DNA from 3 places in the Streptomyces sp. NPDC004126 genome. Region 1 is predicted to be linked to each of the others. Evidence: riboswitches for the same ligand, from Rfam matches in the RefSeq annotation. Region 1 holds a riboswitch; each other region holds the start of a gene.
What was found. Region 1 has a riboswitch for cyclic di-AMP ahead of ACQKM2_RS26705 (M23 family metallopeptidase). Riboswitches for the same ligand answer to the same signal wherever they lie in the genome.
Positions count from the first base shown of each region.

Region 2: linked by a shared signal. The riboswitch ahead of ACQKM2_RS03920 (peptidoglycan DD-metalloendopeptidase family protein) and the one ahead of ACQKM2_RS26705 (M23 family metallopeptidase) in region 1 are both predicted to bind cyclic di-AMP.
Region 3: linked by a shared signal. The riboswitch ahead of ACQKM2_RS19405 (transglycosylase family protein) and the one ahead of ACQKM2_RS26705 (M23 family metallopeptidase) in region 1 are both predicted to bind cyclic di-AMP.

Region 1 covers NZ_JBNNPF010000032.1:11,003-17,472, reverse strand. The annotation lists gene ACQKM2_RS26715 (M16 family metallopeptidase) at 1-895, shown strand, start outside; gene ACQKM2_RS26710 (M16 family metallopeptidase) at 916-2,283, shown strand; cyclic di-AMP (ydaO/yuaA leader) riboswitch at 2,500-2,657, shown strand; gene ACQKM2_RS26705 (M23 family metallopeptidase) at 2,670-3,473, shown strand; gene ACQKM2_RS26700 (GntR family transcriptional regulator) at 3,654-4,319, shown strand; gene ACQKM2_RS26695 (HPr family phosphocarrier protein) at 4,571-4,852, opposite strand; gene ACQKM2_RS26690 (GNAT family N-acetyltransferase) at 5,063-6,470, shown strand, end outside.
Region 2 covers NZ_JBNNPF010000002.1:301,369-307,838, forward strand. The annotation lists gene ACQKM2_RS03915 (SGNH/GDSL hydrolase family protein) at 1-334, opposite strand, end outside; gene ACQKM2_RS03920 (peptidoglycan DD-metalloendopeptidase family protein) at 498-1,514, opposite strand; cyclic di-AMP (ydaO/yuaA leader) riboswitch at 1,519-1,681, opposite strand; gene ACQKM2_RS03925 (tyrosine-protein phosphatase) at 2,000-2,821, shown strand; gene ACQKM2_RS03930 (aspartate aminotransferase family protein) at 2,875-4,278, opposite strand; gene hpnH (adenosyl-hopene transferase HpnH) at 4,275-5,306, opposite strand; gene ACQKM2_RS03940 (1-hydroxy-2-methyl-2-butenyl 4-diphosphate reductase) at 5,313-5,960, opposite strand; gene shc (squalene--hopene cyclase) at 5,960-6,470, opposite strand, start outside.
Region 3 covers NZ_JBNNPF010000019.1:11,908-18,377, reverse strand. The annotation lists gene ACQKM2_RS19415 (cytochrome P450 family protein) at 1-169, shown strand, start outside; gene ACQKM2_RS19410 (transglycosylase family protein) at 297-1,355, shown strand; cyclic di-AMP (ydaO/yuaA leader) riboswitch at 1,631-1,803, shown strand; gene ACQKM2_RS19405 (transglycosylase family protein) at 1,806-2,555, shown strand; gene eno (phosphopyruvate hydratase) at 2,872-4,158, shown strand; gene ACQKM2_RS19395 (FtsB family cell division protein) at 4,248-4,736, shown strand; gene ACQKM2_RS19390 (DUF501 domain-containing protein) at 4,789-5,343, shown strand; gene ACQKM2_RS19385 (exopolyphosphatase) at 5,340-6,281, shown strand.

The DNA.
Region 1 (6,470 bases):
CACCGCGTTCGAGAAGCTGACCGCCCTCGCCTACCCGGAGGGCCACCCGTACCACCACACCCCGATCGGCTCGATGGCCGACCTGGACGCCGCGTCCCTGGAGGACGCGCGCAACTTCTTCCGTACGTACTACGCGCCCAACAACGCCGTGCTGTCGGTCGTGGGCGACATCGACCCGGAGCGCACCCTCGCCTGGGTCGAGAAGTACTTCGGCACCATCCCGGCGCACGACGGCAAGCAGCCGCCGCGCGACGGCTCCCTCCCGGAGGTCATGGGCGGGCAGCTCCGCGAGGAGATCGTCGAGGAGGTCCCGGCGCGTGCGCTGATGGCCGCCTACCGCCTGCCGCACGACGGCACCCGCGAGTGCGACGCCGCCGACGTGGCGCTGACCGTGCTGGGCGGCGGCGAGTCCTCCCGCCTGCACAACCGCCTGGTGCGCCGTGACCAGACGGCCGTGGCGGCCGGGTTCGGCATGCTGCGCCTGGCCGGCGCGCCCTCGCTGGGCTGGCTGGACGTCAAGACCTCCAGCGGCGTCGAGGTGCCCGCCATCGAGGCGGCCGTCGACGAGGAGCTCGCGCGGTTCGCCGCCGAGGGCCCGACGGCCGAGGAGATGGAGCGCGCCCAGGCGCAGCTGGAGCGCGAATGGCTGGACCGGCTGGGCACCGTGGCCGGCCGCGCCGACGAACTGTGCCGCTTCGCGGTGCTGTTCGGCGACCCCCAGCTCGCCCTGACCGCCGTCCAGCGGGTGCTGGACGTCACCGCCGAGGAGGTGCAGGCCGTGGCCGCGGCCAGGCTGCGCCCCGACAACCGCGCGGTGCTGGTCTACGAGCCGCTGGGCGGCGCCGGGGCCCACGAGACCGAGCAGCACGACGAGAACGAGGGGGCGGAGCAGTGAGCGACACCGCAGCCGTCACGATGACCTTCCACCCGCGGCCGCAGGCCGGCGAGGCGAAGCCGTGGGCCTTCCCGGCCCCGGAGCGCTCCACGCTCCCCAACGGCCTGACCCTGCTGCGCTGCCACCGCCCCGGCCAGCAGGTGGTGGCGGTCGAGGTCAACCTCGCCGCCCCGCTGGACGCCGAGCCCGAGGGCCTCGACGGGGTGGCCACCATCATGGCCCGCGCCCTGTCGGAGGGCACCGACAAGCACTCCGCCGAGGAGTTCGCCGCCGAGCTGGAGCGCTGCGGCGCCACCCTCGACGCCCACGCCGACCACCCCGGCCTGCGGGTCTCCCTGGAGGTCCCGGCCTCCCGGCTGCCGAAGGCGCTCGCCCTGCTCGCCGAGGCCCTGAGGGCGCCCGCCTTCGCCGACGGCGAGGTCGACCGCCTGGTGCGCAACCGGCTCGACGAGATCCCGCACGAGCTGGCCAGCCCGCAGCGCCGCGCCGCCAAGGAGCTCTCCAAGGAGCTGTTCCCGGCCTCGCTGCGCATGTCCCGCCCGCGCCAGGGCACCGAGGAGACGGTCGCGCGGATCGACTCCGGGGCCGTGCGCGCCTTCTACGAGGCCCACGTACGCCCCTCCACCGCCACCGCGGTGGTCGTCGGCGACCTGACCGGCATCGACCTGGACGCGCTGCTGGCGGACACCCTGGGCGCCTGGACGGGCGACACCGCCCCGGCCCGTCCCGTGCAGCCGGTGACGGCCGACGACACGGGCCGCGTGGTCATCGTGGACCGGCCGGGCGCGGTCCAGACGCAGCTGCTGATCGGCCGGATCGGGCCGGACCGGCACGACATCGTCTGGGCCCCGCAGGTGCTCGGCACCTACTGCCTCGGCGGCACCCTCACCTCGCGCCTGGACAAGGTGCTGCGCGAGGAGAAGGGCTACACCTACGGCGTGCGCGCCTTCGGGCAGGTGCTGCGCTCCACCGCGGACGGCAAGGGCGCCTCGATGCTCGCCATCAGCGGTTCGGTGGACACCCCCAACACGGGTCCGGCGCTGGAGGACCTGTGGAAGGTGCTGCGGACCCTCGCGGAGGGCGGGCTGACCGACGCCGAGCGGGACGTGGCGGTGCAGAACCTGGTGGGCGTGGCCCCGCTGAAGTTCGAGACGGCCGCCTCCGTCGCCGGCACGCTCGCCGACCAGGTCGAGCAGGAGCTGCCGGACGACTACCAGGCGCGGCTGTACGCGCGGCTGGCCGAAACCGGTACGGCGGAGGCCACTTCGGCCGTGGTGAACGCCTTCCCGGTGGACCGTCTGGTCACCATCCTGGTGGGCGACGCCGCGCAGATCGAGGAGCCCGTCCTGGCGCTCGGGATCGGTGAGGTCACCGTCGTCTCCAACTGAGCGGCGCGAGGCCCGAGACGGGCCGTGGTCCGGCCCGTTTCCAGGGGGCTCCGGTGGAACATCCACCGGAGCCCCCTTTGTCCGTTTGGTGGCGTGGTTGCAGGTATGCGGTGTGGCGTACGCAACAAAACCGCTCGTCTGTTTGGCGATTGACTGATGATCCGCCTAGCGTCGGCCGTGCTGTTCGTCAGTTGTAACCGCCGCACCCGCGGCACCGGACAGCGATCGCCGAGTCCCCGTCAGGCGCGAGCCTGGGGAGCCGGGGACCCACATGTCCCTGGGGTGAATCGGACCCCCTCGCCAGAGGAGGCCCGTAGGAGACCTTCCTGCTCCGAACCCGTCAGCTAACCCGGTAGGCGAGAGGGAAGGAAAGGATCACCCCCTTCATGGCGTTTGGCAGTCGTGCCGCCGGTTCTGGTAAGCACCGTGGTTCCAGCCGTCTGAGCCGCAAGACCGCCGGCTTCGCCGGCGTCGCCGCCCTCGCCACCACGGGCGTGGTCGGCACCCTGGCCGCTCCGGCCTTCGCGGCGGACAACAGCAGCGCACCGTCCATGGAGGACACCGGTCAGAACGCGATCGTCGTCGCCGACGGTCTGCAGGACGACATCGAGGTCCAGGCCGCCACCCAGCAGAGCGCCGCCGAGGCCGCCGCCGCGCAGGCGCAGGCCGAGGCCGAGGCGAAGACGCGGGCCGCCGAGGCCAAGCGCACCGCCGAGGCCAAGGAGAAGGCCGAGCGCGAGGCAGCCGAGAAGGCCGCCGAGGAAGAGGCCCGCAAGCGCCTCAACACCTTCGTCTCCCCGATCGACGGCTCGTACGTCAGCACCCAGTACGGCGCGGGCGGCGGCATGTGGTCCTCCGGCAGCCACACGGGCATCGACTTCCACGCCGACTCCGGCACCTCCGTCCACGCCGTGGGCGCGGGCACCGTCGTCGAGGCCGGCTGGGGCGGCGCGTACGGCAACAACGTCGTCATCCGCCACAACGACGGCACCTACACCCAGTACGGCCACATGAGCTCGCTGAGCGTCTCCGCCGGCGAAACGGTTACCCCGGGCCAGCAGATCGGCCTGTCGGGCTCCACCGGCAACTCCAGCGGCCCGCACCTGCACTTCGAGGCCCGCACCGGCGCCACGTACGGCACGGACATCAACCCGCTGACGTACCTGCGCAACCACGGCGTGGGCATCTGACCCGCACGCACGCAGCGCGCTTCACCGAAGAAGGCCCCGGCTCACAGAGCCGGGGCCTTCTCCGTATTTCCAGCCCTGTTTCCAGCCCTGTTTCCGACCCCGCTCGGAATTCACCGCGATGTGCAATAGAGTCGCAGCACGGCCACGGTAAACCGAACCGAAACCAGCGGAGGTCCGGCCTTGCGTATTCCGGCGCACGCGGTGTGCACAGCGATTCGCGACGACATCGTCTCCGGTTTCTTCGGGCCGGGCGGCCGGCTGACCGAGGAGGTGCTCGCCCGCCGCTACGGGGTCTCGCGCGTCCCGGTCCGCGAGGCGCTGCGGACCCTGGAGTCCGAGGGCTTCGTCACCACGCGGCGGCACGCGGGCGCCTGCGTCGCCGAGCCGACCGCGCAGGAGGCCGCCGACCTGCTGGAGCTGCGGATGCTGCTGGAGCCGCTCGCCGCCTCCCGGGCCGCCCGCCGGCGCACCGACGGCCACCTCAAGGTGCTGCGCGGACTGGTCAGGCTGGGCCGGGAACGGGCCGGCCGGGCCCAGGGGGAGGACCTGCGCTCCCTGGGGAGCTGGTTCCACGAGACGCTGGCCCAGGCCTCGGCGAGCCCGGGGCTGATCGCCCTGCTGACCCAGACCCGGCACAAGATCGCCTGGATGTACGTGGTGGACGCGCCCGCGCAGCCCGCGGAGTGCTGGGCCGAGCACGCCGCCATCGTGGACGCCGTCGCGCGCGGCGACGCGGAGCGGGCCAGGGCGCTGACCGCGCTGCACGCGCAGCGGTCGGCGGGGGCGCACCGGCCCAGGGTGAGGAATCCGCAACCTGCCGTAAACGCGGCGAGCTCTCCGAATTAACAATTCCCGTATACAACAGAGGGATATTCTCGTCCGTCCGTCCGTCCGTCCGTCCGTCCGTCCGTCCGTCCGTCCGCCGGCCCGTCCGGGCGGCGGTTTAATTCCCGTCCGCTTTCATTCCGCCGCGTTCCGGCCGCCTCCCGGCGCGCCGAATTCCCGGATTCCCCGAACGGGAAAACGCGGAAGCCGCAGCCCCCGGGGTGGTGGGGACTGCGGCTTCCGGTCTACCGGACCCGAAGGGTCTGACGGTCTCAGACGGTCTCGGGGAGCTCTTCGAGGCCCTCGGCGACCAGCTTCGCGAGGCGGTCGAGCGCGGCGTCCGCACCCTCGGCGTCGGAAGCCAGGACGATCTCCTCGCCGCCCTGGGCGCCCAGGCCCAGGACCGCCAGCATCGACGCGGCGTTGACGGGGTCGCCGCCGGCCTTCGCGATGGTCACCGGGACTCCGGAGGCGGTGGTCGCCCGGACGAAGATCGAGGCGGGACGAGCGTGCAGGCCCTCGGCCCAGCCGACGTTGACGCGGCGCTCTGCCATGGTGATGCCCTTCAGGTTCTACGGGTTGTCTAGACCAGTCTCTCACGCCGTCCGGAATGCTCGGACCGACCTTCGGCCCGTATCCACCGCCGTTCGACCCTCCCCAGCTTGCACTGGTTCGCCCCGGTGTGCCGCATTCGCCGCGCGCTCGCCGAACGGGCCTCCCACCGCACCCGCACACCCGGCCGGACCGCCCCTTAAGGTGGCCCCATGACCACCGCGTCGGACCCCTCGTACCCGGCCCACTGGGAAGCGGACGTCGTGCTGCGCGACGGCGGCACCGCCCGGATCCGCCCCATCACCACCGAGGACGCGGGCCGCCTGGTCAGCTTCTACGAACAGGTCTCGGACGAGTCGAAGTACTACCGTTTCTTCGCGCCCTACCCCCGCCTCTCGGACCGCGACGTCCGCCGCTTCACGCACCACGACTACGTCGACCGCGTCGGCCTCGCCGCGACCATCGGCGGGGAGTTCATCGGCACGGTCCGCTTCGACCGCATCGGCCCCGACGGCCGGCCCGCCTCCGCCCCCGCCGACGAGGCCGAGGTCGCCTTCCTCGTCCAGGACGCCCACCAGGGCCGCGGGGTCGCCTCCGCCCTCCTGGAGCACATCGGCGCCGTGGCCCGCGAACGCGGGATCCGCAGGTTCGCGGCCGAGGTGCTGCCCGCCAACACCAAGATGATCAAGGTGTTCACGGACGTCGGCTACCAGCAGAAGCGCAGCTTCGAGGACGGCTCCGTCCACCTCACCCTCGACCTCGAACCCACCGCCGAGTCCCTCGCCGTCCAGCGCGCCCGCGAACAGCGCGCCGAGGCCCGCTCCGTGCAGCGCCTCCTCGCCCCCGGCTCCGTCGCGGTGATCGGCGCCAGCCGCTCCGGCGCCGGCGTGGGCGCCACCGCCCTGCGCAACCTGCGCGACGGCGGCTTCCGCGGACACCTCTACGCCGTCAACGAGGCCCGCGCCCCCGGCCTGGAGGGCGACCTCCTCGAAGGCGTACGGGCCTACCGCTCCCTCGCCGAGATCGGCGGCCCCGTCGACCTCGCCGTGATCGCCGTCCCCGCCGACCGGGTCCCCGACGCCGTGGCCGCCTGCGGCGAGCACGGGGTGCAGGGGCTGGTGGTCCTGTCCGCCGGATACGGCGAGAGCGGCCCGGCCGGACTCGCCCGCCAGCGTGAACTGGTGCGGCAGGTCCGCTCGTACGGGATGCGGCTCATCGGGCCCAACGCCTTCGGGGTGGTCAACACCGCCCCGGAGGTCGAGCTGAACGCCTGCCTCGCCCCGGCCCCCGCCTCCGCGCGCGGCCCGATCGGCCTGTTCACCCAGTCCGGGGCGATCGGCATCGCCCTGCTGTCCGCCCTGCTGCGGCGCGGCGAGGGACTGTCGTCCTTCGTCTCGGCCGGCAACCGGGCCGACGTCTCCGGCAACGACATCCTCCAGTACTGGTACGAGGACGAGGCCACCGACGTCGCCCTGATGTACCTGGAAACCCTCGGGAACCCGCGCAAGTTCACCCGCCTCGCCCGCCGCACCGCCGCCGTCAAGCCCGTGGTCGTCGCCCTCGGCGGCCGGCACACCCCCGCCGGACACGTCGTCCCCGGCACCCGGCTCCCCGAGGCCA
Region 2 (6,470 bases), on a different contig from region 1:
GGGCCGCCTCGAACCGCTCCGCGACGTCGTCCGGGTCGCTGCCGGGGCGGATGATGTCGTTGCCGCCCGCGCAGAAGGTGACGAGGTCGGGTGCGAGTTCCTTGGCTCTCGGGATCTGGTCGGCCACGATCTGGTCGAGTATTTTGCCGCGCACGGCCAGATTCGCGTACCGGAAGTCGTGCTCGTCGCGCTGATCTGCCAGGAGTACGGCGAGGCGGTCCGCCCAGCCGAGGTAAGAATCCCCGGGTCCCGGGTCCCCCACGCCTTCGGTGAAGCTGTCCCCGATCGCCGCGTACGAGCCGATGGTCTTCAGTGTCGTCTTCGTCGCTGCCACAGGACAGCATCCTTCACCTTGGCAACCAACCTACGCCAACGTAATGAGGGGTTGACGGGCCGTGATCTATACCACGCGGGGGATAAGGAATAAGTACACGCGGAGCCGGGACCCCCCTCGGGTCCCGGCTCCGCGCGCGTCCTCGTGCCGACGGCGGGTGCCGTCAGATGCTCACGCCCTTGGAGCGGAGGTAGGCGAGCGGGTCGATGTCCGAGCCGTAGGACGGGCCGGTGCGGATCTCGAAGTGGAGGTGCGGGCCGGTCACGTTGCCGGTCGCGCCGGAGAGGCCGACGGTCTGCCCGCCGGTGACGCTCTGGCCCACGGAGACGGAGAGCGAGGAGAGGTGGCCGTACTGGGAGTACTTGCCGTCGGCGTGCTTGATGACGACCTCGTTGCCGTACGCGCCGCCCCAGCCTGCGGAAACCACGGTGCCCGCGCCGACGGCCCGGACGGTGGTGCCGGTGCTCGCGATGAAGTCGACGCCGGTGTGGTAGCCGGAGGACCACATGGCGCCGCTCGTGCGGTACTGGGTGGAGACGCCGCCGCCGACGGGGGCGGTGAAGCCGGACGCCGCGGCGGGCGCGGCGGGGGCGGCGGGGGCGGAGGCCTTCTCGCTCTTGGCGGCGGCGCCGGAGCCCTGGGCGGCCGCGCCGCCGGAAGTGCGGCCGGGCTTGCCGGTGGTGGCCTTGCCCGCGGCCTTCGGGGCCTGGGCCTTGCCGCCCACGCCCTCGGGCGCGGCCGGAGCGTCGCTGGAGGATTCCTCGACCGGGGCCGCAGGGGCCTTCGGGGCGGGGGCCGCGCCCTGGCCGCCGACGAGGTTCAGCTTCAGGCCCGGGTGGATGAGGGAGGGGTCGGCGCCGACGGCCTCGCGGTTGTCGGCGTACAGCTGCTCCCAGCCGCCCTCGATGTGGCGCTCGGCGGCGATCTTGGAGAGGTAGTCGCCGGGCACGACCGTGTAGACGCCGGGCGCGGCGGCCGCGGGCGCGGTGGCGGGGGCCGCGGTGCGGAGGGCCTCCGGGGCCTGCGCGCTCTGGGCGGGGACGGACGCGGCCGGGGCCGCGTTGGCGCCGGCGGCACCCATCAGCGGGAGCGCGAGGGCCGCTCCGCCGGTTCCGGCGACGGCGAAGCCGCGGGATATCGAACGGGACTTCGGACGGCGGTGCTTACCCTTTGCGGGCATGGCGAATTCCTCTCCGGCGCCTGCGAGGTGAGCTGTCGGGTTCGGACTGGAGATGTCCGGCCGTACGTGCGGAGCACGGGTTCGGCTTCACCCCTAGCTGCGCCGGAAATGATCCGGAACAGCGGCCTACCTGGTTCCCCCGCTCCTGCCGCGCGCGATGGTCGGGTGCGGTTCCCGGGCGGCGGCAGGATTAGGCGGTCCACCCGGATCGATCGCGAAGGTAATCGAGCGGGGCGCCGGGCAACAAGCCGCGAATTCCCTGACGGATTCGCAGATATGGGGGATCAATGGAATTCCGGTCACCCTGCGTCCATTCCGCACCATCAACAACCGCTCTCACAAGGCAATTCGGTCCCCGCGATCAGGCACGCACGGTCACCGTATGATCTGGCTCACGGGGCCGGGCCCGATCTCGCCTCCACATATGGCAAGTTGTTCCCAACCGGACCAATTCGGACACCACGGACCCACGCGGAGGAGTACACGTGACCCAGCAGATACCCCAGCCCCTTCCGGCCGGACCCGAACGCGGCACGGAGATGACGGGAGTGCGCAACTTCCGTGACGTGGGCGGGTTGCCGACCACGGACGGACGGAGGGTCAGGCCGGGACGACTGTTCCGAAGCGGACATCTGGCGCATGCCACCGAAACCGATACAGAGTTCCTCGCTTCGCTGGGGCTGCACACCGTCTTCGACTTCCGCAACGGAGCGGACCACGCGCTGGAGGGCCCGGACGTCGAACTGCCGGGTGTACGCAACGTGAACATCCCGCTGACGGATCCGGCCGACGGCCGGGAGTTCTGGAAGATGGTCCGCGAGGGCGAGCTCGACCAGCTCCGCGGCCTCCTGGGCGAGGGCCGGGCCGCCGCCCGCATGACGGACTCGTACCGCACGATCATCCGCACCCGCACCGCCGAACACAGCCGCGTCGTGCACGCGCTCGCGCTGGACAGCGTGCCGGCGCTGATGCACTGCGCCGCCGGCAAGGACCGGGCCGGGCTGTCGGTCGCCGTGACGCTGCTCGCGCTGGGCGTGGAGCGCGAGGCGATCGTGGCGGACTACCTGGAGTCCAACGTCCCGCACAACCGCTACCGGGTGCGCCGGGGCAGCGACGCGCCCGAGGCCCGCTCCCCCGAGGTGATGGAGCTGCTGGCGCCGCTGTTCGACGCCCGCGCGGAGTACCTGCTCGCGGCCTTCGCGGTCATCGACGAGCAGTGGGGCGGGGTGGAGCGCTACCTCGCCGAGGGGCTCTCGCTCGCACCCGAGTCCCTGGACCGGCTGCGGGACCGGCTCCTGGAGGGCTGACCCCCGGACGGCCGGAGGGGGCCCGTCCGGGCCCCCTCCGGCGCCGCCGCGCCTCAGCGGTTGCCGACCGCCTGCTTCACCAGGGTCCGCCCGAAGTCCCACATCAGGGCGCCCCCGCCGTGCGCCTCGTCCATGACCTCCTGGAAGGCCCCGACGAAGCGCTCCACGTCCGCCTCGTCCACGATGAGCGGCGGGATCAGCTTGATGACCTCCAGGTGGTCCCCGGAGACCTGGGTGAGGATCCGGTGCCTGCGCAGCAGCGGCACCACGACCATCTGCGCGAACAGGCCCTTGCGGGCCGCCTGGAGCATCGCCCACCGGCTGCGCAGCCCCAGCGAGGAGGGCCTGCCGAACTCGATGCCGATCATCAGTCCGCGCCCGCGCACCTCGTGCAGCAGCTCGTACCGGTCCACGAGCGCCGCCAGGCGTCCGCGCAGCAGGTCTCCCACGGCCCGGGCGTTGGCCACGACCTGCTCGTCCTCCATGACGGACAGGACCGCGAGGCCCGCCGCCATCGCCTGGGCGTTGGAACCGAAGCTGGCGGAGTGCACCAGCACCCGGTCCATGGACGAGTAGACCTTCTGGAAGATCCAGTCCTTGCCCAGGGTCGCGCCGACGGGCACGTACCCGCCGGAGAGGGCCTTGGCGACGCACACCAGGTCCGGTTCCACGCCCGGCTCGTGCTGGTACGCGTAGAAATCGCCGGTCCGTCCGAGGCCGGTCTGCACCTCGTCGGCGATGAGCAGGGCCTTGTGCCGGTGCAGCAGTTCCTGCGCGGCGCGCAGGAATCCGGGCGGGGCGGCGTGCACCCCCTTGCCCTGGACCGGCTCGACCACGAAGGCGGCCACGTCCCCGCGCGCGAGTTCGCGTTCCAGCGCCGCCAGGTCCCCGAGGGCGATCTTCGTGTCCGGGAGCAGCGGGGCGAAGCCGTCGCGGAAGCCGCCTTCTCCGTTGACCGACAGCGAGCCGGTGGTCAGCCCGTGGAAGGCGTGGTCGCAGTAGAGGATCCTGGGCCGCCCGGTGGCGTACCGGGCGAACTTCAGGGCGGTCTCCACCGCCTCGGTGCCGCTGTTGCCGAAGAAGACCCGGTCGAGGTGCGGGCTGTACGACAGCAGCTTCTCGGCCAGCAGGCCGGGCAGCGGCTGGCAGTCGAAGCGGGTGAGGTCGGCGAGCTGGGCGTCCAGGACGTCGTGCAGGGCCCGGCGGACGACCGGGTGGTGCCGGCCCAGGCCCATCACCCCGAAGCCGGCCAGCATGTCAAGGTAGTCGTTGCCCTCGTCGTCCCAGAAGTGGGCGCCCTCGGCCCGCACGTAGACCTTGTCGAAGCCGATGGTGTGCAGCATGCGGGGCAGCTGGTGGTTGAGGTGGCGGGCGTGCAGCTCGTAGCGCTCCCCGCCGCGCTCGGCGAGCAGCGCGGCGAGGTCGAAGCCCCGCCGCGCTCCCTGTCCGCCGGTCATGCCGACGCGTCCCGGTTGCCCGCCACGGTCTCCCGGGCGGCGCGCAGGGACTCCTTGAGGGAGCCCATGGTGGCGAGGACGGCGGTGGGCTCGTAGCCGCAGTGCGCCATGCAGTTGGCGCAGCGCGGGTCCTTGCCGCGGCCGTACTTGCTCCAGTCGGTGTCCTCGATGAGTTCCCGGTACGTGGGCACGTAGCCGTCGCTCATCAGGTAGCAGGGGCGCTGCCAGCCGAAGAGCGAGTAATTGGGAATGGCCCAGGCCGTGCAGGGGAAATCGGCCTTGCCTTCGAGGAAGTCGAGGAAGAGCGGGGAGTGGTTGAGCCGCCAGCGCCGCCGGTTTCCGCCGGCGAAGGCCTTCTTGAAGAGCTCCCGGGTCTGTTCGACGCCGAGGAAGTGTTCCTGGTCGGGTGCCTTTTCGTAGGCGTAGGCGGGCGAGATCATCATTTCGTCGACCTGGAGGTCGTCATTGAGGAAGTTCAGCACCTCGATGATCGTCTGCGGGGTGTCGGTGTTGAAGAAGGTGGAGTTCGTGGTCACCCGGAATCCGCGGCGCTTCGCCTCCTTGATCGCGGCGACGGCCTCGTCGAAGACGCCTTCCTTGGCGACGGATTCGTCGTGGCGTTCGCGCAGTCCGTCGATGTGGACGGCGAAGGCGAAGTAGGGGGACGGGGTGAACTTCTCGATCTTCTTGCGGAGCAGCAGTGCGTTGGTGCAGAGGAACACGTATTTCCGGCGGGCCACCAGCTGGCGCACGATCTCGTGGATCTGCGGGTGCATCAGGGGTTCGCCGCCGGCGATGGAGACCATGGGCGCGCCGGACTCCAGGACCGCGCCGACCGCCTGGGCGACGGGCATGCGCTGCTTGAGCACTCCGGCCGGGTGCTGGATCTTCCCGCAGCCCTCGCAGGCGAGGTTGCAGGCGTAGAGCGGCTCCAGCTCGACGATCAGCGGGAACTTCTCGCGCTTGCGGAGCTTCTGTTCGAGAAGATAGGTCCCGACCCTGATGGACTGTCGCAGGGGCATTGCCATCTGGATTCACCTCCTGGGAAGCAGCAACGAACGGTGCCATTCGTAGAACGCGGGCAGTACGGCACGTAGTACACGGAAGGCCGATATTCCACCGCGAACCGTGCCGATACGGACGAGCTCGTGCTCCGGAGCGTCCACGATCACCCGGACGGCCGCTACGGGGCGTCCCGGCGCCGCGGCGGTCCACAGGGTGGCCGCGGACTCCATGTCGACCGCGACGGCGCCGGTGGCGCGCAGCCGGTCCCGCTCCTGGCCGCGGACGACGTGGTCGGATCCGGTCAGTGCGCCGGTGTGCACGGTCCGGCCGGGTGCGGCGCGGGCCAGTGCCTCGGCGAGCAGGGCCGTGCCGGTGCAGCCGACCGCCCCGCGGGGGTCCCGGGTCTCCTCGGCGACGACCAGGTCGCCGGGGTGCATGCCGGGCACCAGGCCGGCGCAGAACCCGGTCGCGAGGACGGCCGCCCGGTGCATCCCTGGCCGGGCCAGGGCGCGGGCGACGGACCGGTCGGCGGCGCGCGGTCCCATGCCGGTACGCAGGACCGTTCCGCCGCCCGCGGCCGCGCGGCCCGCGCTGCGCAGGGCCGCCTCCTCGATGCGCAGGGCGCAGGCGACCAGCAGCGGCGGCGGGGGGCCGGCCCCGGCGGGCCCGGCGGGCATCAGGACTCCCCCGCCCGCGGGACGCTGCGGCGCTCCGGGCCGAACGGTTCTCCGTAGAGGTACCGGCCGAGTGCGGTGAGCGGGAACACCTGCCGGTAGAGGTGGTAGTTGATGGAGAAGTCCCAGGGGAAGCCGGTGCCGGTGAAGTACGGCTCGTCCCAGGTCCCGTCGGGGCGCTGGGTCTCCACCAGGTAGGCGAGGCCCCGTGCGACGGCACCGCCGTCCCGCTCCCCCGCCGACAGCAGGGCCATCAGGGCCCACGCGGTCTGCGAGGCCGTCGAGGCGCCCTTCCCGGCCCAGGAGCGGTCCTGGTAGGAGCGCTGGTCCTCGCCCCAGCCGCCGTCCTCGTTCTGTACGGACTCCAGCCAGCCCACGGCCCGCCGGACGGCGGGGTGCGAGGGCGCGATCCCGGCGGCGGTGAGGGCGGGGACCACCGAGCCGGTGCCGTAGACGTAGTTGGTGCCCCAGCGGCCGAACCAGGCGCCGTCCGGCTCCTGTTCGGCGAGCAGC
Region 3 (6,470 bases), on a different contig from region 1:
CGGAGCTCCGCTGGCCCGTCTCGAAGGGCAGACGGCGCTCGGAACTTTGCTGAAGCGTCTGCCGGATCTGGAACTTGCGATTCCCCCTACGGACCTGCGCTGGCGCGGCGGGCTCATCATGCGGGGCCTGCGCACCCTCCCCGTCCGCTTCACAGTCCCGAACGGTTGAGGGCGCGGACGGCGCCGGACTGACCGGAAGTCAGTCCGCACATCCGTCCACCGTCGAACTTGTGACATCCGTTCGAAGGCGGCTAGGTTCTGCCGTTACCCCGCCGTTATGCGAAAGGTGCAGCCTCATGCTTCCCGGGAACGGCCGCCACAGACGCCCCCGCCAGGTACCCGCGATCGTCGTCACCGCAGGAGTCACCGGCTCCGCGCTGGCCATGCCGCTGCTCGCCGCCACAGGTGCGAACGCGGCCGACACCGCCACGTGGGACAAGGTCGCCGACTGCGAGAGCGGCGGCACCTGGAGCGCGAACTCCGGCAGCGGCGCCTACGGCGGCCTGCAGTTCACCCTGGAGCAGTGGCGCAACGCCGGAGGACTCGCGTACGCGGAGCGCCCCGACCTCGCCAGCCGCTCGCAGCAGATCGCGGTCGCCGAGCGCGTGCTGGCCTCCCAGGGCCCCCAGGCCTGGCCGCTGTGCTCCGCCTCGGCCGGGCTGACCCAGCAGGGCCCCGCGCCCGAGGTGGACCCGGGCGACAAGCTGGAGCCCGGCCCCGTCGCGCCCACCAAGGGCCGGCCCGACGGCTCGGTGCCGAACGCGGGCAAGGGCAAGCCCTCCACGGACTTCGGGGCCCCGACCCCGGCGCCGGGCACCCCGTCCAACCCGAGCGGGCTGCCGGACTACCCGCTGGGCCCCTCCAGCGGACTGCCCGTCATGCCCGAGCCGGACTTCACGGTCCAGCCCACGACGCCCGGCACGCCCACGCCCACGACGCCCGGCACGCCCACGCCGGGCACGCCCACGCCCACGGCGCCGGGCACCCCGACCGCTCCGGGCGCCACCCCGACGGCCCCGGCCACCCCGGGGGCCACTCCGGCCCCGGGCGCCACGCCCACCGCCCCGGCCACCCCGGGCGCCACGGCGGGCACCCCGGCCGACGCGGCGGCGGACGGCTCGGGCAAGCACCGCGGCCCGGCCGCCATCGAGGTGCCGGCGGCGCCTGGCACGGCGTCAGCACCCGCCGCGGACCCCGTCTACACCGTGAAGCCGGGCGACAGCCTTTCGGACATCGCGAAGGCCAAGGGCGTCCAGGGCGGTTGGGGCGAGCTCTACAAGGCCAACGAGCAGGTCATCGGTGGGGACGCGGACCTCATCAAGCCCGGGCAGAACCTGGATCTAACCAAGAAATAGTGGGCAGTTCGGACATCCATTAAGAGTTGAATGTCCGTTATCGCCAAATGAGACATGCATCTCTTCCGGACAACTGGCGTGTCTCGTTCCGGAACTGTTGCAAACACCCCTCTCACCTGCGCAAACGTGCTCCCGAGAGAGGCAAGTAGGCCGGTTTCTCCCCAAAATCGCACGTTGAACATCGGGGAGAGACCTGTCTACCTTCTGAATCGCTCGCCACCGCGGGCTCCTTCGACCGCATCGCCGAATCCTGCCGGCGGACGGAGGGAACAGTCGTCGCGCAAGCGCCGAAGGCAGGAGCGGGGGAACCAAGGTAGGCGCCGGGAAAGGCCGTTGAGAGACGGCCCGCGTACCGGCTAGGGGTGAAGACACGCGCCGCGCCGCGTGACCGGGCAACTCATCCGCCCGAACCCGACAGCTCACCTCGAAGGCGTCGGTGAGGAGAACTCCATGCTGCTTTCCGGCAAGGGCAAGCACCGCCGCGGCTCCAAGGCCGTCCGCATCGTCACGCTCGCCGGTGTCGCCGGTGTCGCCGTCGCGGCCCCGCTGATGGCCGCCGGCACCGCCAGCGCCGCCACCGCGGCCGAGTGGGACAAGGTCGCCGCCTGCGAGTCCGGCGGCAACTGGTCCATCAACACGGGCAACGGCTACTACGGCGGCCTGCAGTTCTCGTCCTCCACGTGGGCCGCGTACGGCGGCAAGGCGTACGCCGCGCAGGCCAACCAGGCCACCAAGGGCCAGCAGATAGCCATCGCCGAGAAGGTCCTCAAGGGCCAGGGCAAGGGCGCCTGGCCGTCCTGCGGCGTCGGCCTGTCCAACTCCTCGTACAACGGCGGCGGTTCGACCACCCCGGCCAAGCCGAAGCCCGAGACGAAGCCGGCCCCGGCCAAGCCCGCTCCGGCCAAGCCGGCCCCGGCGAAGCCCGCCCCGGCGAAGCCGTCCACCCCGAAGACCGAGACCGAGACCAAGGGCTCCGGCTCCGGCTCCGGCAACTGGACCCCGGGCAAGCCGTCGACCCCGAAGGCCGAGACCCCGCAGACGGGCAACGGCACCTACACGGTCAAGGAAGGCGACACCCTCGGCACCATCGCCGACGCCAACAAGGTCAAGGGCGGCTGGGAGAAGCTCTTCGAGCTCAACAAGGACACCGTCTCCGACGCCGACCTGATCTTCCCGGGTCAGAAGCTGAAGCTCGGCTGAACGTCCGCGTAACTCTCGCGGCACCCCGCAGCATCCCCACCGCCCGGCGCGTATCCCCCCACGCGCCGGGCGGCGGCGTGTCGTCCGCCGGTCACCGCATTCCGGAACCGGAGCACCGGCTTCCGTCGTCTGACCCCCCGGCACACGCGTTGAATCAAGGGTCCTATGTCCCGGAAGACGGGTATTCGGACCCTTTTTCGTCCCAGGAGCCGGGCGGTCGGGCAGCCCACACCCCGGAGCCGGTTAGGCTCTAGTCGGCAGGGCCGTCCCACGGCCCACACGCCACCGCACACCCAGCGTCACATCCCAGAAGGAGATGCTCGTGCCGTCCATCGACGTCGTCGTAGCCCGGGAAATCCTGGACTCCCGAGGCAACCCCACGGTCGAGGTCGAGGTGGGCCTCGACGACGGCAGCACCGGCCGTGCTGCCGTTCCGTCCGGCGCCTCCACCGGTGCCTTCGAGGCCATCGAGCTCCGTGACGGTGACCCCAACCGTTACATGGGCAAGGGCGTGGAGAAGGCCGTCCTCGCCGTCATCGAGCAGATCGGGCCGGAGCTCGTCGGCTACGACGCCACCGAGCAGCGCCTGATCGACCAGGCCATGTTCGACCTCGACGCCACCGACAACAAGGGCTCGCTCGGCGCCAACGCCATCCTCGGCGTCTCCCTCGCCGTCGCGCACGCCGCGTCCGAGGCCTCGGACCTGCCGCTCTTCCGCTACCTCGGCGGCCCGAACGCGCACCTGCTGCCCGTTCCGATGATGAACATCCTCAACGGTGGGTCGCACGCCGACTCCAACGTCGACATCCAGGAGTTCATGATCGCCCCGATCGGCGCGGAGTCCTTCTCCGAGGCCCTGCGCTGGGGTGCCGAGGTCTACCACACCCTCAAGAAGGTCCTGCACAACAAGGGCCTCTCCACCGGCCTGGGCGACGAGGGCGGCTTCGCCCCGAACCTGGAGTCCAACCGCGCCGCGCTCGACCTCATCATCGAGGCCGTCAAGCAGGCCGGCTACACCCCGGGCAAGGACATCGCGCTCGCGCTCGACGTCGCCGCGTCCGAGTTCTACAAGGACGGCAAGTACGAGTTCGAGGGCCAGTCCCGCTCGGCCGCCGAGATGACCGACTACTACGCCGAGCTCGTCGAGGCGTACCCGCTCGTCTCCATCGAGGACCCGCTCTTCGAGGACGACTGGGCCGGCTGGAAGACCATCACCGACCGCCTGGGCTCCAAGGTCCAGATCGTCGGCGACGACCTCTTCGTCACCAACCCCGAGCGCCTCGCCCGCGGCATCGAGGAGGGCTCCGCGAACGCCCTGCTCGTGAAGGTGAACCAGATCGGCTCCCTCACCGAGACCCTCGACGCCGTCGAGATGGCCCAGCGCAACGGCTTCAAGTGCATGATGTCGCACCGCTCCGGCGAGACCGAGGACGTCACCATCGCCGACCTCGCCGTCGCCGTGAACTGCGGTCAGATCAAGACCGGCGCCCCGGCCCGCTCGGACCGCGTCGCCAAGTACAACCAGCTGCTGCGCATCGAGGAGATCCTCGACGACGCCGCCGTGTACGCCGGCCGCAGCGCCTTCCCGCGCTTCAAGGGCTAATCGCGCTCAGCCTCCGTACGTCCCCGCACTCGGTCCCGTACCGTGTGCGGGGACGTATTGCGTAGCACGCGCACAGGGGAGGCGGGGCCATGGCCGGGAACCGGGATCGGTTCTCCACCTTCTCGACGGCGACCCGGCTCAAGCAGCTCGGCGAGCGGACCGCGGCCCACGTCTACCGCTCGCAGTCCCGCCGGCACATCCGCCGCAGCCGGCTCACCGGCCGCGCGGCACTGCTGGTCCTCGTCCTCTGTACGCTGGTCGTCGCCCTCGCGTATCCGATGCGCCAGTACGTCTCCCAGCGCTCGGAGATCACGGACCAGCAGCGGGCCGCCGACACCGCGCGCAAGCGCCTCGAACAGCTCCGCGACGAGAAGGCCCGCTGGCAGGACCCCGCCTACGCGGAGCAGCAGGCGCGCAGGCACCTGCACTTCCTGCGCCCGGGGGAGATCGGCTACATCATGACCGACCCCGGGGCCGCGGCCCCGGATCACCGACGCGGCGGCCAGGACGGTTCCGACCGCCCCTGGTACTCCAACGTCTGGGACGGCGTCGACAAGGCCGACCGCCCCGGCGAATGACCCACTGACCCAACCCATCACGCACGACCGAACGAAGAGACTTCCTCCAGGCATGCAGACGCCCCCGCCCCAGACCGACCGGACCGAGCCGACCGACGCGGACATCGAGGCGTTCGAGCAGCAGCTCGGCCGCCCCCCGCGCGGGCTGCGCGCCATCGCGCACCGCTGCCCCTGCGGCCAGCCGGACGTCGTCGAGACCGCACCCCGGCTGCCCGACGGCACCCCCTTCCCCACGCTGTACTACCTGACGTGCCCGCGCGCGGCCTCCGCGATCGGCACGCTGGAGGCCAACGGCGTCATGAAGGAGATGCAGGCCCGGCTCGCCGAGGACCCGGAGCTCGCCGCCGCCTACCAGCGGGCGCACGAGGACTACATCCAGCGCCGCGACGCCATCGAGGTGCTCCAGGGCTTCCCGAGCGCCGGCGGCATGCCGGACCGGGTCAAGTGCCTGCACGTGCTGGTGGGCCACTCGCTGGCCGCCGGCCCCGGCGTGAACCCGTTCGGCGACGAGGCGCTGGCCATGCTGCCGGAGTGGTGGGCCAAGGGCGCCTGCGTCACCCCGTGCGGGGAGAAGAAGGAAGAGGAGACCGGGGAGGGCGCCGCATGACCCGGGTCGCGGGCATCGACTGCGGTACGAACTCCATCCGCCTCCTGGTCGCCGACTGCGACCCGGCCACCGGCGAGCTCGTCGAGCTCGACCGGCGGATGACGATCGTCCGGCTCGGCCAGGGCGTGGACAAGACCGGCCGGCTGGCCCCGGAGGCGCTGGAGCGCACCTTCGCGGCTTGCCGCGAGTACGCCGGGGTGATCAAGGAGTTCGGCGCCGAGCGGGTGCGTTTCGTGGCCACCTCGGCCTCGCGCGACGCGGAGAACCGGGACGAGTTCGTCCGGGGCGTGCTGGACATCCTCGGCGTCGAGCCCGAGGTGATCTCCGGCGAGCAGGAGGCGGAGTTCTCCTTCACCGGCGCCACCAAGGAGCTCGTCTCGCACGAACACCTGGAGCGCCCGTTCCTGGTCGTGGACATCGGCGGCGGCTCGACCGAGTTCGTCGTCGGCGAGGACCACGTGCGGGCGGCCCGCTCGGTCGACGTGGGCTGCGTCCGGATGACCGAGCGCCACCTGCTGGTGGACGGCGAGGTCACCGACCCGCCGACCGCGGCGCAGATCGCCGCCATGCGGGCCGACATCGAGGCGGCCCTGGACCTGGCCGCCGAGACGGTCCCGCTGGCCGAGGCCCGCACCCTGGTGGGCCTCGCGGGCTCGGTGACCACGGTCGCCGCGATCGCGCTCGGCCTGGACGAGTACGACTGGTCGGCGATCCACCACTCCCGGATCTCCTACGAGCGGGTGCGCGAGATCAGCGAGCGCATGCTGACCGCCACCCACGACGAGCGCGCCGCCATCCCCGTGATGCACCCGGGGCGGGTCGACGTGATCGGCGCGGGCGCCCTGGTCCTGCTGGCGATCATGGAGCGCATCGGCGCCACCGAGGTCGTGGTCTCCGAGCACGACATCCTGGACGGCATCGCCTGGTCCGCGGCCTGAGCCGACGGAGCCACGAGGGCCCCCGCGGACCGCGGGGGCCCTGCCCGTTCCCTTCGGCCAACCCCTTCGGCCACCCCCGCCTCGACCGGTTCCCGGCCGGCCGTGCAGCGGTCGTCGTGCGGTAGTGAGGCTGAACATCGCGTTCCGCCCGATGGGTGGCTGGTGGCCGGGGGGAGGGGGGCCGGTGCG